DNA from 4 places in the Ferdinandcohnia sp. GQ5 genome. Region 4 is predicted to be linked to each of the others. Evidence: riboswitches for the same ligand, from Rfam matches in the RefSeq annotation. Region 4 holds a riboswitch; each other region holds the start of a gene.
What was found. A riboswitch is a leader RNA that binds a small molecule or an ion and turns the genes downstream of it on or off. The one in region 4 is predicted to bind S-adenosylmethionine.
Positions count from the first base shown of each region.

Region 1 (3,118 bases), on a different contig from region 4:
TCCCGATAAGATTCAATCAAGTCAGTGATGACTTCATCCATAATCTCATGTAGAATATCTTCTTTATATTGAAAATGCTTATAAAATGTACCACGATTTAGGTCCGCAACCCGTACAATATCTGATATCGAAATCTTCTTTAAGTCTTTTTCATTCATTAAGGATAGTAATGCATCTTTTATTGCTCGCTTTGACTTTACAATTCGGCGGTCAAGATAGTCATTATTACTAGACATAAACATCCTCCCATGTTTGATAAAACAAAAATACTAGACAAATTCATATATATTTGTTTATTAGTAAACACTTAATCATGTTTTTGCTGATTGTAAGCGTATTATTCTTCTTATTATACTATAGGTAGTTGTTGATTAACGTACAACTGTTTATTAAAATGCATTCTATCATAATTGGAGGAATGAACATGAGGCTAGAGAAAAAAGTAGCAGTTGTTACAGGTGCCGCTTCTGGTATGGGAAAATCAATTGCAATTCTGTACGCAAATGAAGGTGCAAAAGTAGTCGTTTCAGATATTAATATTGAAGCTGCTAATGCAACTGTTGATGAAATCAAGATAAATGGCGGAGAAGCTATCGCTGTTATGACCAATGTTGCAAAAGAAGAAGATATTCAACACTTAATTAATTCTGCTGTAACGAAGTATGGAACAGTAGATATTTTAGTAAATAATGCAGGAATTATGGACAACTTTGAACCAGCTGGAGAAATTGAAGACGAGAAATGGGAAAGAATTTTTGCGGTAAATACAACGAGTGTAATGCGCGCAACCCGTAAAGTACTGCCAATCTTTTTAGAGAAAAAGGCTGGGGTTATTATCAACGTAGCATCTGCAGGCGGACTTCAAGGGGCAAGAGCTGGCGCTGCTTATACCGCCTCTAAACATGCGGTAGTTGGATTCACGAAAAACACCGGTTTCATGTATGCTCAAAGTGGGATTCGTTGTAATGCGATTGCACCAGGCGGTGTTGAAACTAATATCAGTGCTTCGATGACTGGCAGAAGTGATTTTGGAATGGGCCGTATTATGCCAGGATTGGCTATCAATCCACGTACAGGTAAACCGGAAGAAATCGCAAGTATTGCACTATTCCTTGCATCAGATGACGCAAGTTTTGTCAACGGAACAGTCATCACCGGGGATGCGGGTTGGACAGCATATTAGGAAATGAAAAAGCTTGGGTCACATATGGTGATCCAAGCTTTTTGGCATATTTTATTCTAATTTCAAACAAGTTTTGTTCCTTCAAGGAAAGACTTTTAAAAGTTTTTCCAACGTATTGATCCGTAACCAGTATGTGGATGTCCTTTAGATTGAATTTTAAAGTATTCATGTTCTAATTCGGGCAGGGATAATTCAAATAGATGTTTTCCATCTTTTTTATACATGTTACACGCAATTAGTTTCCGAATGATCTCATTTTTACGTTTCTCAACAGTTTCTTTTAATATAGCCATAATCATCTCTCTCCTTTCGTAATTGGCTTTCAAAAGACCCAATAACAAGATAAGAAGAGGCTTTTTTATGATTAGGGTAACCTCACTTATCTTTCAAGCTTGTTAGCTTGCAGGATTTAGCACAGTATTCAACGAATCTGTTGCTGAGGTTTCACAGGGCCAGCCCCTCCACCTCTCTTGATAAGTTTTTATAAGTTTGTACAAATGAAACACCCTAGACGTAATGGATGTTATTTATAGTTTAACCATATTATTCCGATGTGTCTACTTGTATTTATGAAATTTTGCAAAATGTAATGATTTCGTAAAAAATAAGTTCGCGAAAAGGGGGCATAAAAAAGAGACAAGATTCATAACCCAAGGGGTTAATCAACCTGTCTCTCAATTCCAAATTTGATTTTAAGATGAAACCAAAAGGGTCCTCTGTAGAAATGACTTCGATTTCTGCAGGAAATACTTTGTTTTTCATATGTTTGCCTCTTAAAAATAATAGAATAAAAGGCATAGGATGAAATAGACTTCCGTATGACTGTGGGGATAATTAACAGGAGGTACCGCATTGTCCTGTTCTGGACAAGGAACCTGTCCCTGTGTCCCATTAAGCTTCGCCGACGACTGTAAATCTTTGGTTAAGGTGTTTGGGGTTTTCGATTTCGTCAATTACTGCGATGGCAAAGTCAGCGTAGCTAATGTAGCTTTCGCCTTTTGAGTTAACGAGTAAATTGTCTTTACCAGTTTGATAAGTACCAGTTCTTTTTCCCTCTGAATCAAATACTGCAGATGGACTGATAAATGTCCAAGTGATATCTGCTGTTTCTTTAAGTTCTTGAAGATTTCGTGCTTGACCATTGGCTGTTGGTTTTACAAAGTCTGGAAACTCTGGTGTGTCGATGAGTTGAAGAGTTTTTGCCTCATCAACATAAAGACTTCCTGCACCACCAACAACTATGATTCTTGTATCTGTTCCTTTAACAGCCTCAATTAATGCATGGCCGGCATCTACGTGGGCTTGTTCTTCTCCAAGTGGCGCACCAAAAGCATTAACTACTACATCGAGATCCTCAACATCAGCTTTTATTAATTCAAAAATATTTTTTTCTAAAACAGATACTTGATTGTTCTGTATTTTAGATGCATCCCTAACGATAGCTTTAACTTCATGTCCTCTTTTAACTGCTTCTTTTAAAATTAGGCTTCCTGCTTTACCATTTGCACCAATAATTCCAATTTTCATTATAGTTACCTCCTATGTCGTTTAACTTGTAATTATATTGATTACATGTAATGATTATAGTTACATGTATAGTTAATGTCAATACATTCAACTTTTAGGTATAATAAACGTACGATTAGGAATGAAAGAAAGGTGACAGCGATGTCCATCAGTAGTAGATTTTCTGTTGGAATTCATATACTTTCCCTCATAAAGTTATCGAAAGAGGGGGAATGTTCATCAGGATTTTTAGCATCAAGTGTAAATACAAATCCAGTAGTTATTAGAAAAATTATGGGAATGCTTAAAAAAGCAAACTTAATTGAAGTACACCCGGGAGTTGCAGGTGCAAAACTCGCAAGAAAATCAACAGAGATTACAATGCTAGATGTCTATAAGGCAGTTGATGTAGTAAGAGAAGGAGAGCTG
Region 1 is NZ_JCAXEW010000017.1:117,098-120,215, forward strand. It holds gene AC6CHV_RS19640 (TetR/AcrR family transcriptional regulator C-terminal domain-containing protein) at 1-236, opposite strand, end outside; gene AC6CHV_RS19645 (SDR family oxidoreductase) at 425-1,183, shown strand; gene AC6CHV_RS19650 (Fur-regulated basic protein FbpA) at 1,279-1,476, opposite strand; SAM riboswitch class I at 1,560-1,663, opposite strand; gene AC6CHV_RS19655 (NAD(P)-dependent oxidoreductase) at 2,075-2,710, opposite strand; gene AC6CHV_RS19660 (Rrf2 family transcriptional regulator) at 2,852-3,118, shown strand, end outside.
Region 1: it holds a riboswitch for S-adenosylmethionine, as region 4 does, so the genes downstream of both, AC6CHV_RS19650 (Fur-regulated basic protein FbpA) here and mtnK (S-methyl-5-thioribose kinase) in region 4, are expected to answer to the same signal.

Region 2 (3,118 bases), on a different contig from region 4:
CCAGGGGAAAGGAGATATTTTCCCTAACTGTTCGCGACCATAGTAGGTTAAAGTGCTGAAAGATCATACTTATTTCTTTACGAGCATCACGTAATGCTTTTCCTTTAATGGACGTGATATTATGACCAGCAACAGAAATATTCCCTTCTGTTGGAGTTTCAAGCCCATTCAATAAACGGATGAGTGAACTTTTACCCGCGCCACTGTATCCAATGATTCCGAAAATTTCACCTTCATTTATCTGAAAGTCAATATTGTTAACTGCTGTTACAGAATTTGTATTTGTTTGATAAATCTTTTTAACATTTTTTAGTGTTATCACGTTGTCACACCTTCTATTCAGAGAAAACTATGTTTAGTGTATGCGATAATGTAAATAAATAAAGATAATAATTATTCAAATATGCCACGCATATAAAAATAAATGCCTTTCTGCAAAAACGAGCAGAAAGGCACAATTTTGTGATTCCTTCCTCTCATCTTCCAAAGCCCAAAGCTTTGTGTGAATTGGCACCTTTTCAACAGACGTTGACGGTTGCTGGGTTTCATCGGGCACATCCCTCCACCACTCTAAATAAGAGTTATCAGATTTATTTAATTTTTATTATCATACTAAAACAACACGAGAGTAATCTTATCATCTCTATATAAGGGTGTCAACGAAAATATTGTGAACAATTTTTCAGTTATGCAGTCGGCACTGATAAGGCTGAACTGGTTCCATTTGCAGCTTTAATGGCTTGCTCTAAATCTTCTAAAATATCTTCCACATTTTCAATACCAACAGATAAGCGGACTAAGTCCTCTGATACACCAGATGCCTTTAAGTCTTCTGGGCTCAATTGTTGGTGTGTAGTACTAGCAGGGTGAATAATTAAGCTTTTTGCATCTCCTACATTTGCAACATGTGACCAAAGCTCAACACTATTGATTAGCTTTTCGCCAGCTTCTCTTCCACCTTTAATACCGAATACAATTACCGCTCCTGCACCTTTTGGTAAATATTTATCAGCTAGTTGTTTATTTGGATGGTCCTCTTCACCTGGATACAACACCCATTCAACCCCAGGGTGATTTTTAAGATAAGAAACAACTTTTTTCGTATTCGCAATATGCTCCTTCATTCGAACATGCAATGTTTCTAAACCTAAATTGAATTGGAATGAATTATATGGACTAATAGCTGGACCTAAATCACGTAGTAGTTGAACTCTTGCTTTAATTATAAAGGCTACTGGTCCCAATGCTTCCGCAAAGACTAAATCATGATAACTAGGATCTGGAGTTGTAAATCCAGGGAACTTTGGTGAATTCCAATCGAATTTACCTCCGTCTACTATAATTCCACCCATGGTTGTTCCATTACCTAGTAACCATTTTGTAGCTGAATGGATAACAATGTCTGCTCCATGCTCAATTGGTCTACATAAATATGGTGTTGCAAAAGTATTGTCAACAATTAGTGGAATACCTGCTTCATGAGCAATGTTAGCAACTGCCTCAATATCTAGTATATCTAAGCTAGGGTTTCCGATTGTTTCAGCAAAGATTGCTTTTGTATTTGGTGTTATTGCTTGACGGAAATTTTCAGGATTTTTTGGATCTACTAAATGCGTTTTAATTCCATATTTAGGTAGAGTATTAGCAAATAGATTATACGTTCCACCGTATAAAGTAGAAGCAGATACAATCTCATCTCCTGCTCCCGCAATGTTAAGGATTGAAGTCGTAATGGCTGCCATTCCGCTAGCAACTGCTAATGCACCTACTCCACCTTCTAATTGAGCTACTCTTTCTTCAAAAACAGTAGTAGTTGGGTTGTGGATTCGAGTATAAATATAACCGTTTTCCTTTAATCCAAAGAGATTTGCTGCATGTTCAGTAGTATTAAATTTGAACGCATTTGATTGGTAGATAGGAACTGCTCTAGCACCGGTTACTGGATCTGCCTCAAGACCCCCATGTATTGCAATCGTTTCTGGTCTGAAATTTTTTTGTTTTTCACTCATATTAATCTCTCCCTCTTTGATTAAATAAAAAAACCTCTTCGATAAGAAGAGGTTGTATGTATGGTCTCTCTTCTTATCTTTCAGGCAAAAAAAGCCTGCTGGATTTAGCACCGTGTAAATACCGGTTGCCGGGTTTCATAGGGCCATTCCCTCCACCACTCTTGATAAGATAAACTATTAAGTTTTTACTTTTATGATTAATTTGATGTTAACCCTTTTTCATTCACAAGTCAATGAAAATATTTTGAAAAAACAAGATATTCCAAATTACTTGTATTTTTTGTGAAAATCGACAACACTAATTAAACATTCATGTTAATGCTACAAAATTCGTCCATTTTTCCCGGGAAATACGACATATTAAGATATTTTCGCGATTTGTTTTTCCTCTTTCTGAAAGGATTTCCCAGTAAAAACAAATAGGAAATAGAGAGAACCTATTAAATATAAGACAGATGTAATTGTAAAAACATAAGCATAGCCCCAATAAGCACCATACAGCATCACAATCGAGGTTGATATTGGCCCCATTAAAGCCCAGCCTAATGAAAATACCATTTGGTTAACAGAGTTGGCCAGTCCTTTCATAGAATCATCAACCCGCCCCATAACAAGAGATGCTTGGATCGGGTTTCCTGCATTCATTAAGGCTTGTCTAAATAAAAAGCCAATGGCCGCTATGTAAAGATTTTCGGTATACCCTGTCAGCAAGAGGAAAGGCAATGATGATAGTTGTAGATAAACAACTGCTCGAACTTCTCCTACCTTACTAACAATGGCTGGTCCAATAATCATCGCGATCGCTGTTGCTGCTTGTCCCAATGATAAAATGAGACCAATTACTGTATTACTTGCTAAAAACCGGTCAGCAAAATACAAATTTAGGTAAGGAATAACTAATCCTGATCCAAACCCTATGATCATTTGAGCAAATGCAAACATCGCAATTAACTTTATTTGTGATTTATTTGTTCGCAGCTTCTGCCTAAATGACGCCACTAATCTCAGGTTGTTTCCTTGGCTGTTCATTCATTTTAAGTATCGGTAAAATACCAGCCATATAAATGATAGTTGCAATTAATAATGTGATTCTTACACTCCAAAGTCCA
Region 2 is NZ_JCAXEW010000003.1:249,123-252,240, reverse strand. It holds gene AC6CHV_RS05465 (ATP-binding cassette domain-containing protein) at 1-322, opposite strand, end outside; SAM riboswitch class I at 474-581, opposite strand; gene AC6CHV_RS05460 (O-acetylhomoserine aminocarboxypropyltransferase/cysteine synthase family protein) at 687-2,009, opposite strand; SAM riboswitch class I at 2,080-2,180, opposite strand; partial or broken gene AC6CHV_RS05455 (MFS transporter) at 2,370-3,118, opposite strand, start outside.
Region 2: it holds a riboswitch for S-adenosylmethionine, as region 4 does, so the genes downstream of both, AC6CHV_RS05460 (O-acetylhomoserine aminocarboxypropyltransferase/cysteine synthase family protein) here and mtnK (S-methyl-5-thioribose kinase) in region 4, are expected to answer to the same signal.

Region 3 (3,118 bases), on a different contig from region 4:
ATTGAATCGCATCATTTTTCACATACTTTAAATTTTCATCTGGACTATACTCTGAAAAGTCGATTCCAGTCCAGCCACCTAGAAGTGCTAATGCCCCTTCATAGCTTACGTGTTTTTGATACTCATTGTATTTATCTTGTGCTTCTTCTGCTGTTTGACCAACGATTGGAGTAATACAAGCAAGTATTTTTATTTCCTCTGGTGCTCTGCCAGCCTTGATTGCTTCTTCACGTAGTTTCTTGACGGAATGCTTAGCTGCATTTTTAGTCGGTGCCCCAATAAAAATTAATTCCGCATGTTTACCAGCAAAAGCCCGCCCCTTACTAGAAGTTCCGGCTTGGTAAAGGACTGGTGTTCGTTGTGGAGAAGGTTCGCAAAGGTGAGCACCTGGAACCTTATAATACTTACCTTCATGATTGATATCGTGAACCTTACTTGGATCTGCAAAAATTCGATTCTGTTTGTCTAGTAAAACTGCATCATCCTCCCAACTTCCTTCCCATAATTTATAGCAGACTTCTAAGTATTCATCGGCAATATCATAGCGCTCATCGTGTTTAATCTGATCTTCCAAGCCCATATTCACAGCGGCACTTTTTAAATATGAAGTTACAATATTCCAGCCTACACGCCCTTTTGTAATATGATCGAGCGTCGACATCCTGCGAGCAAATGTATATGGATGCTCATGAGTAACAGATGCAGTAACCCCAAATCCTAAATGTTTCGTCACCGCTGACATTAACGGTACAACAAGGGATGGATCATTGACAGGTGTTTGTGTACCTTGGCGGATTGCAGCATCTCTTGAACCTTGATACACATCGTATGGCCCTAGTACATCTGCTAGAAATATAGCATCGAATCTACCCTTTTCTAAAAGCTTCGCGAGTTCAATCCAATACTCGCTGTCTTTATAACGATGGGATTGATCCTCTGGATGTGTCCATAGACCTGGGGATTGATGTCCCACACAATTCATATCAAACGCATTTAAATAAATTCTTTTCTTCGTCATTTTCATTAACTCCTCTTCCATTAATTTTTCAAGGCAAAGTCTTTTTTCTTATTTACTGTTTCAATAAAGTAATAAAGCTCTTTTTTCAATCTCACTAACACATTCTCGTCCGTTATTGGGTTGACTACTTGTGTTTTATCGATTTGGCAATCTTGGAAGTACACTCCTTGTTGGCTTTGCCCCTTTAATGCAGCCAATAATGGTTTGAGGCTGAACTCAATCGCAAGTAAGTGGGCTGGGCTTCCACCTGTCATGATTGGTAATACTGTTTTCTGCGACAGCACATCTTGGGGAAGCAAATCTAGTACTGCCTTCAAAATCCCAGTGTAGGCTGCCTTGTATACGGGCGATCCTACAATCACTCCCTCAGCCCCTTGAAGGAGTAAAGTCAGATCCTTAAGTGCAGGACTATCAAACCTCAGATTAAAAATGTCCTCAAATGGAATATCTCTAACAGATACATATGTGACCGAGAAACCCTCTTGTTTCAGCTTTTTTCCAACATACTGTAGGACTAAATCCGTTCTAGAACTCTCAGACGGACTTCCTGATAAAATTACGATTTCACTCATTTTAATCATCCTTTCGCTTGTGTCTTTTTGTTCATTTAAATGAGTTTAACTTAGGATTATTTGTAAGGAATCCCCTCTTCTTCCAAGTAAAAGATCGAATAAAAAAGGCATCTTTATCTAAAGCGTCTTTTTTGGTCGCTTTGAAAATAAAGATGCCTTTAGTCGTCTAATCGGCACGTTATTTACTTAGTTTTAGTTTGGGTTGATGTGGATTTTTGCAAGGAAAAACGCTTCTTTTCTGTTGCATCGATTTGGGTAATTTCCCCATTGTGAACCGTGATCACAATAGATCCAAAATCCAATTTCTCCAAGGTAGATAAAATATGCTTTACCTTTGATTCATCAAGCTGCGCCATACAACTCCCCCTTGTTCAAGATGTATATGATTCATTGCCATTGGTTGACCAGTATGGCAATCAGTTCTGCGGCCAAAAAATCAAATGCGCCTTGGCGTATTTGCGCCAGATTTTAGGCCCACATGATGTGGGTCATAAAGACGTTGCCACAGGACGTGGCGTTCTTAGTCTTTGATCTTACTGCTCGAAAATTTCCTTTGAAAAATCGTGGCATCCGCCGGAGGCTTTATTTATATCAGTAGAAGTATGACTTTTACTGATATAAATTAAAAAGCCCTCTTCTAATAAGAAGAGGGCATACGTGATTAGTTTCATACGCTCTTCTTATCTTTCAAGCTTTACGCTTGCTGGAATTGGCACAGTACAATTGTCTGTTGCCGAGGCTTCGATGGGCCAGTCCCTCCACCTCTCTGGATAAGAATAAAATGGTAATTTAGTTGTTGATATATAAATTACACGGAATTTTTGTTTCTGTCAATCGATTTCAGCGAAAATTTTTAAAAGGTAGAAATTTTAGTCATTTTGTCATAGTGTTTATCGTTCTTCTAAGGATTAGGCTGTTTATACACCTTAAAAAAATGGATATGATAGGACTTTTGTATATAGTTGGAAAAGGTTAATGCTTAATAGCTCCTTTTGATATGACTTTTGGGTACTTTTTGAAAAACAAATATCATAAACGCTTTTTTTCTTATGATTTTTGGATATAACTGGTAATATCCATAGTATAAATGCTGCTTATTGCATGACTTTTGGAAATCACAGGAAAAACCTGCATTATACCATTTGGTGTAAACCCACAAAAAAAGACCTCGAATCATTATATAATTCGCGGTCGCCGTTTATGATATTTTATTAATTTCGTAGTAATCGTTCGAGCTCAGCTTTTTCTTCAGTGGACAATATTCTCTCAGCCAATGGAAAAAGCATATTTTCTTCCTTCGCGAAGTGCTGTGTTAAGGTTGCGTACGCTTGGACTGCGTAAACTGTAATAGTTTGTGCATCATATTCATCCATGTCCTCTCCCACTAGAGCAGCCTCATCAAGGAAATCTCGTAAATGCTTTTCCGCTTTACGATGCTCATATTCCATTGTACCGATGGTTTGATCTTTATCACCAAGACGACGGTCCATCATTGGGAACAGTCCTTCATCCTCACGTTTTGAATGTG
Region 3 is NZ_JCAXEW010000016.1:20,394-23,511, reverse strand. It holds gene AC6CHV_RS18480 (NtaA/DmoA family FMN-dependent monooxygenase) at 1-1,018, opposite strand, end outside; gene ssuE (NADPH-dependent FMN reductase) at 1,039-1,590, opposite strand; gene AC6CHV_RS18470 (DUF2292 domain-containing protein) at 1,773-1,946, opposite strand; SAM riboswitch class I at 2,268-2,367, opposite strand; gene AC6CHV_RS18465 (hemerythrin domain-containing protein) at 2,802-3,118, opposite strand, start outside.
Region 3: it holds a riboswitch for S-adenosylmethionine, as region 4 does, so the genes downstream of both, AC6CHV_RS18470 (DUF2292 domain-containing protein) here and mtnK (S-methyl-5-thioribose kinase) in region 4, are expected to answer to the same signal.

Region 4 (3,118 bases):
CGCAGCAGTAATTCCTATTGCTGGAGCTCCACGGACTTTTAATGTGGTAATACTGTCCCAAACATCCTCAATTGAAAAAAGGTCGATAAATACAGTTTCCAACGGAAGCTTTGTTTGATCTAATAGTTTGATATGTGTTTCATTCCACTGAACAGATTGAGGAACTTTTTTTGTGTATGTCATGTTGTCACTCCTTAGCTGTTTTTTCTACATAGTTTCGTAGAGTTCCAAGTTCCTTGATTGACTTGCGTTCTTTTATTAATTCTTTTCCTAAACGTAGTGCATGCTGTTTAGTTGCGATTTTTTGTTCAATGCTTTCAATGCCATCTAAGTCAGCAACATGTGCAAGGCCGATTGTTCGACGTATCACTTCACAGCCAGCAAAACCAATTGCATCTTCAAAAGTTTGCTCAAGAACATATTCCAAATAACCTTCCGTATCACGATAAAGTTCAACCGCTTCATTTTTCCAAAGGTCTGAGAAAGTCCAGGAAAACACTTCCCATGTTCTTTTGATATGTTCGTATAATGGCTCACGGTACTCAGAATCTCTTGAAATTGCATTTAATAATAGATTTGCAATAAATTGCCCGATATCAAAACCGAGTGGGCCAAAATAGGCAAATTCAGGATCAATAACTTTCGTCTCAGTTTCACTAGCGAATATACTTCCTGTGTGTAAATCGCCATGTAATAGAGCATCTGCTTGAGTTAAGAACTTCTGCTTTAACTTTGCAATTTCAAGCTTCAGCGGTTGGTCAGCCCAAATTTGTTCAACATCATTCTGTAATTCCTCTTCGAAACTATTTGTATCGATATCGAAAAATGGATCTGTAAAAACAAGATCCTCCGTAATTTTACAAAGGTCAGGATTTATAAATTTTTGAACCAATATTTTTTTCTTCGATGGCTCTAGTCCAAAGTCTGAAGTGTAAAATAATGTTTTAGCTAAAAATGTTCCAATATGCTCAGATAAAAGCGGGAAGTTTTTACCTTCAATGAGACCTGCTCTTGAGATTTGCAAGTGGGAGAGGTCTTCCATCACAGTAATAGCTAGAATCTCATCAGAATAATAAACCTTTGGTACAAGAGTTGGCACATAATCCGCTGCTGCTAATAATGCATTTGCTTCAATTGTTGCTCGCTTTAAAGATAATGGCCAGCTTTCACCAACCACCTTTGCATATGGTAAAGCTTGCTTAATAATAATGCCATTTCCTTCTTCTTCGGTGATATGGAAAACTAGATTTAAATTTCCATCCCCAATTTCTCTGCATTTTAAAAATGTTCCTTCTTCAAACAAACCTAAACGAATGGCCAATGCCACCGCAGTGCTTTCTGTTAATGGTTCGTAAATCGATTGATATGAAATTGACATATTTATATTCCTCCAGAAGTATTATTTAATAGTTTGGAGGCTTTTCTAAAAACGGAAAAGCCTCTTTCATTGAAAGAGGCTTGAAGACACGGCTTCGCACCTCTTATCTGCCAAGAAGATCAAATGAGCCTTCAGCGAATTTGCGCACAGATTTTTTCGAGCTTGCTCGAAAATTTACCTTTGAAAATCTGTTGCATCCGCCGGAGGCTATAACTTTATTCAGTCTGGTTTTAAGCATGACTGAATAAAGTTATTCACTTCCTGCTGGAATTAGCACCGTGCCTTGTGGGTTTCCCCAGCGCTAAAAAATAGCGCCTCACCTTGCGATGGATTTACGGTCGGTTGCTGGGCTTCATCGGGCCAAGTCCCTCTGCCTACTCTTGATAAGAGATCAAATTAATTGATATTCTATTATATGTTGATACTGAAGAGAATGATATCAACGAATGTACATAATTGTCAATATATTTTTATTTCTATGAATGATAAAAATTAGGACGACGATCCTGGAAGATAGGAATTTGTTTTCTCACCTCTTTTACCTTGCTAAGGTCGATTTCTCCAACTAGAGTTGTGCTTTCAGTACCTGCTTCAGCAATAATGTTTCCCCAAGGGTCGATAACCATCGAATGACCTCCGAATTCATTATTAGGATTACTTCCAACACAATTACATGCAACAACATAGCACTGATTTTCAATCGCTCGACTAAGGAGTAATGTTCGCCAATGCTCAAGGCGAGGAAGTGGCCATTCTGCTACCACGAATAAAACTTCTGCGCCACTTGTTGTATGTGCACGAATCCATTCTGGGAAGCGAATGTCGTAACAAATCACACCAGCTGCTGGTACATTTTCAATTATGAAATCGCCTTTTGCTTCACCGGCCTTTAAATACAAATGTTCATCCATTAGCTTGAATAAATGTAGTTTGCTGTATTCACTTAGCAATTCTCCGTCTCGATTAAAGACAAACATCGTATTTGTCACACCTTGCTCCGTCTTTTTGGCTACAGAGCCTGCTACAATATTTACAGAGTATTGTTTTGCTAAGGTTTTTATAAACGTTTTTGTTTCATCGCCATTTTCATCTGCAATTTCATCTAATCTTGTTAAATCATATCCAGTCGTCCAAAGCTCTGGAAGGATGATAATATCAGGTTTGTCCTGATTCATTGTCTTTTCGATTTCTTTAGAAATTTGGGCAAAATTCTCTTGCGGTTTACCGAATTGAATATCATACTGTATACAAGCAATTTTAAGATTCATTTGGTATCCTCCCAGTGAAAATAATACTTTACAAGTTAACTCTAACAATATATTATTTTTGGTTAGTATTTCAAGTATTTTGAAGAAGGTGTAGATATGAAAAATTTCCAACAATCTGAAACCCTGCAAAAATTACCGAAACAGTTTTTTGCTTCTCTTGTAGCTAAGGTGAACAATGTAGTTGCCCAAGGGCATGATGTAATAAATTTAGGTCAGGGGAATCCTGACCAACCAACACCTCAACATATTGTTGAAGCTCTTAAAAAGGCTGCCGATCAGACTAAATTTCATAAGTATTCTCCATTTCGTGGCCATACATTCTTAAAGAAGGCAGCGGCAGAATTTTACCAACGTGAATATGGTGTTGAACTTGACCCTGAAACAGAAATCGCGATTTTATTTGGTGGAAAGGCTGGATTGGTAGAGATTCCACAATGTCTATTAAATCCTGGGGATGTTGCATTAGTACCTG
Region 4 is NZ_JCAXEW010000011.1:24,566-27,683, forward strand. It holds gene mtnA (S-methyl-5-thioribose-1-phosphate isomerase) at 1-183, opposite strand, end outside; gene mtnK (S-methyl-5-thioribose kinase) at 188-1,378, opposite strand; SAM riboswitch class I at 1,634-1,768, opposite strand; gene AC6CHV_RS14410 (carbon-nitrogen family hydrolase) at 1,855-2,646, opposite strand; gene AC6CHV_RS14415 (aminotransferase class I/II-fold pyridoxal phosphate-dependent enzyme) at 2,743-3,118, shown strand, end outside.